DNA from 2 places in the Pseudoalteromonas sp. JB197 genome. Region 2 is predicted to be linked to the other one. Evidence: predicted binding sites of a transcription regulator. Region 2 holds the regulator's gene; the other holds the start of a gene.
The links. The regulator sigma-54, encoded in region 2, starts transcription at its own class of promoters, with help from an activator protein. The targets are predictions, from matches to a motif close to GTTGGCACGNNNNTNGNNT.
Positions count from the first base shown of each region.

Region 1: a site for sigma-54 is predicted at 785-803, ahead of flgJ (flagellar assembly peptidoglycan hydrolase FlgJ). Genes of this name have one in related genera too.

Region 1 covers NZ_NRGZ01000001.1:1,968,369-1,970,576, reverse strand. Annotated here, with positions in the region: gene CIK86_RS09330 (flagellar basal body P-ring protein FlgI) at 1-629, shown strand, start outside; gene flgJ (flagellar assembly peptidoglycan hydrolase FlgJ) at 841-1,839, shown strand; gene flgK (flagellar hook-associated protein FlgK) at 1,841-2,208, shown strand, end outside.
Region 2 covers NZ_NRGZ01000001.1:167,918-170,125, forward strand. Annotated here, with positions in the region: gene hpf (ribosome hibernation promoting factor) at 1-112, opposite strand, end outside; gene CIK86_RS00765 (RNA polymerase factor sigma-54) at 139-1,632, opposite strand; gene lptB (LPS export ABC transporter ATP-binding protein) at 1,702-2,208, opposite strand, start outside.

The DNA.
Region 1 (2,208 bases), 1.8 Mb from region 2:
TTATAAACACGCCAACGGTTGGCCGTATTCCAAACGGTGCCACAGTAGAGCGTGCAGTAAAAAGCCCGTTTATGCAAAATGACTATATTACTTTTAACTTAAATCGCCCAGACTTTACTACCGCTAAGCGGTTAGAGAAAACGATTAACGATTTAGTTGGACCTAATAGCGCACAAGCACTTGATGCTGCGTCTGTTCGAGTTATTGCCCCTAGGGATGCCTCGCAACGGGTATCGTATTTATCAACGCTCGAAAACTTAGAGTTTACCCCTGCAGATACCTCGGCAAAAATTATTGTGAACTCGCGCACCGGCACTATTGTTATTGGTAAAAACGTAAAGCTACAACCTGCGGCTATTACCCATGGTGGCTTAACAGTAACTATTGCGGAGCAACAAAACGTATCGCAACCTAATGCTTTTAGCGATGGCGACACCGTTGTTACGCAGCAAAGTATTATAGATGTTAATCAAGATGACTCCCGCGCATTTGTATTTAACCCAGGTGTGAGCTTGGATGATTTAGTACGTGCTATTAATGAAGTAGGAGCAGCTCCTGGTGACCTAATGGCTATACTAGAGGCGTTAAAAGAAGCCGGTGCAATAAACGGTCAGCTGGTGGTAATTTAAAAGAGAGTAAACTTTACCCTGAAAGTTAACATGATCTAGGCCTCTAAAAATAAAGTGCTTTAATATATAAACACCGCGTATCGTTTTATCGCGGTGTTTTGTTTTTATGTACCAAAAGTTTAATCTTTACTGTTACTAAGTACCTAGCACTCCTCGTTGGCTCATTTTTTGCATTGCTTAGTGCATTATTCTTTATTGTGTCAAAAAGCTGATGGAAACGAATCATCTAGATAAACAAAACTTTTTTGATTTAGGTAACTTAAACGCTTTGCGTAAAGACGCCCTAAACAGTGGCGATGCGTCTAGTGATGCCTCAAAAGCGGCTTTAAAAAAAGCAGCGGCACAGTTTGAAGCCATATTTACGCAAATGCTACTCAAAAGTATGCGTAAAGCCAATGAAGCATTCGAAGATAAAGAAAGTCCATTAAATTCAAGTAGCGTAAAGTTTTTTGAAGAAATGCACGATCAGCAACTTTCATCAGAGCTTTCATCTAATGGCTCATTAGGCCTTGCCGATTTGATAGTGCAGCAACTCTCTCCTACTGCTAAAAATTACACCCCAGCCTCAGTGCTCAGAACCAGCAATGACTTTGTAAGCGATCAGCGTGCTGGCATAGAATTGCCGCATCAGCAGCGTAAAAAAGCCATAACTGAGCCTGTAGATAAAAGCGCTATGAATACCGAAAAGCCAGAAGAAGTCGCTAAGCCAAACTTTGAAACAGCCGAAGAGTTTGTAAGTTCGGTATGGGAGCATGCTAAAACTGCAGCTAAAAAAATAGGTTTAAACCCTGCAGTTATGGTGGCTCAAGCGGCGCTAGAAACCGGGTGGGGTAAGCATATTATTAATAAAAGCGACGGCAATAGCTCAAATAACTTATTTAATATTAAGTCAGATAAAAGCTGGCAGGGCGACAAAGCTAATAAAGTAACTTTAGAGTTTGAACAAGGCGCTGCAGTTAAAAAACAAGCGAGTTTTAGAGCTTACGATTCTATAAAAGACAGCGTAAACGACTTTGTTGATTTTTTAACTCAGAACCCGCGCTACAAGCAAGCATTACAAAATACCGCCAAACCGGCTGAGTTTTTAGACTCATTACAACAAGCTGGTTATGCAACAGACCCAGATTATGCGGATAAAATAAAGCGCGTACTTAATAGTAGCGAGCTGAAAAATATTGCAACAAACGTGATCCGCCAAGGAGTAAACTAACATGTCGTTTAATTTATTAAACATTGCGAATTCAGGGATCAGAGCAAACTCTGACTTGCTGCAAACGACAAGTAAAAACATTGCCAATGTAAATACAGATGGTTACGTGCGTGAACGGACAGAGCACACTACCATGATTGATAATCAGGTGGGAAAAGGCCAAACATACCGCTTACTTAATGAATTTGCACAAAAACAGTTAAATAGAGATACATCAAATAAAACATTTTTTGATCAGTTTGCAAGTGAAGCAAACCGCATTGATACCTTGTTTTCACAAGAGTCAAATAGTGTATCAACCAGCATAAACTCATTTTTTAATAATGTTCAAGAAGCGCTTAATCAACCATCTTCAACCGTTGCACGTTC
Region 2 (2,208 bases):
GCACATTAGTTATGTGATCTGAGTGTCTTTGCAGCTTTGCAAATTTATTATTTACATAGTCTCTTAATGAGTCTGTAATGTCTACATGACGACCAGTTAAGTTTAGTTGCATCAGCATTTTCCTCTTTGTTGTACGTCTTAAATCAAGCTTTTACGTTGATTCGACGGGGGAATAGCCAGAGATTCGCGATATTTTGCAATTGTCCGTCTAGCTACTTTAATTCCTTGCTCAGCCAATATATCTGCAATCTTGCTATCACTCAATGGTTTGGCTAAGTTTTCTGCAGCTATCAACTTTTTAATCAGGGCACGTATGGCAGTTGATGAACATTCGCCACCATTTTCGGTGCTTACATGGCTTGAAAAAAAGTACTTAAGCTCAAAAATGCCACGTGGAGTGTGCATATATTTTTGCGTAGTGACCCGTGAAATAGTCGACTCGTGCATTTCAACTATTTCGGCAACATCGTTTAATACCATAGGTTTCATGGCTTCTGGGCCATGTTCAAAAAACGCTTGTTGCTGCTTAACAATACAATTAGTTACTTTCAGGAGTGTTTCGTTTCTACTTTCGAGGCTTTTAATAAACCATTTAGCTTCTTGTAAGTGCGAGCGAATAAATTGGCTGTCACCGCTGGATTTTACTGTACGAGACATAGCCGCATATTGGCTGTTAACACGTATTTTTGGCATGCTATCTGGGTTTAGCTCTACCACCCAGCGGCCTTTTATTTTTTTAACAGACACGTCAGGTATAACGTATTCAGACTCTTCTCTGACAATAGTATCCGCAGGCTTAGGGTTAAGCGTATGAATAAGTGTCATTATTTCTTTAAGCTCTTCTTCTTTGAGCTTAGTTTTTTTCATTAACGTACGATAGTCGCGAGCAGCGAGTAAATCGATATGATCAGTTAACACCATTTTTGTTTCGTTAATATAAGGGGTGTCTTTATCAAATTGATTTAATTGAATGCATAAGCATTCTTGCAAGCTGCGAGCTGCAATACCAACAGGATCAAATAATTGAATGCGCTTTAGCACTGCTTCTATTTCATCTAGTTCTACTTCGTGTTCGTCATCACTTTCTTGATTAAAGCTTGCTAAAAGGTCTTCGCAACTGATAGTTAAAATACCAGAGTCATCTACGGCTTCAACAATAGCTATGGCAATAGCTTCGTCTATAGGACTAAAAGGAGTGAGCTGTAATTGCCACATTAAGTACTCATGCAGGGTTTCGGCTGATGCACCTTGATAAATAGATTCATCTTCAGGCATTGGCCCTGATGAAGAGGCAGGCGCTGCGCTCATATATTCATCCCATGATACATCCATGGCCATATCGTCGCTTATGGTGTCTTTGTTTAGTGCTTCACCGCTATCTTGCTCATACTCGCTTGGGGTGTCGTCAGCAGAGGCGCTAACAGTAATGTCATCTGCTTTTTGCTCGTTTTTACCTGCTGATTCTTCCGTGTAATCTTGTTCATCAACTTCAAGTAATGGGTTGCTATCAAGTGCTTCTTGTATTTCTTGCTGGAGATCCAAGGTACTAAGCTGCAATAAGCGAATAGCCTGTTGCAGTTGCGGAGTCATTGTAAGTTGCTGGCCCATGCGCAGCTGTAATGATTGCCTCATTTATCTCTAACAATCCTTATAAATTGATATGATTAATCTTAGCAGATGCTTATAGTAATAACATAAATATTACAGTTTGAACTGCTCGCCTAAATAAACATCACGTACTGTTTTATCGTTTAATACAAATTCAGGAGTACCAGATGCAATTAGCTCCCCATGAGAAACAATGTAGGCTTTTTCACAAACATCAAGGGTTTCCCTTACATTGTGGTCGGTAATTAGCACGCCAATACCACGATTTTTAAGGTGTTCTATAATTTTTTTAATATCGAGTACTGAAATAGGATCCACGCCAGCAAAGGGCTCATCAAGCAATATAAATTTAGGATCTGCAGCTAAAGCACGTGCTATTTCTACGCGGCGACGTTCACCACCAGATAGCGCCATACCTAAGCTGTCGCGAATATGTTGCAGGCTAAATTCGTCCAATAAACTATTTAGGGTTTCTTCCCTGGCTTGTTTATTTAGTTGCTTACGCGTTTCTAAAATAGCCATTAAATTTTGATACACAGTGAGCTTTCTAAAAATAGAAGATTCTTGTGGTAAATAACCAATACCTAAACGAGCACGGCT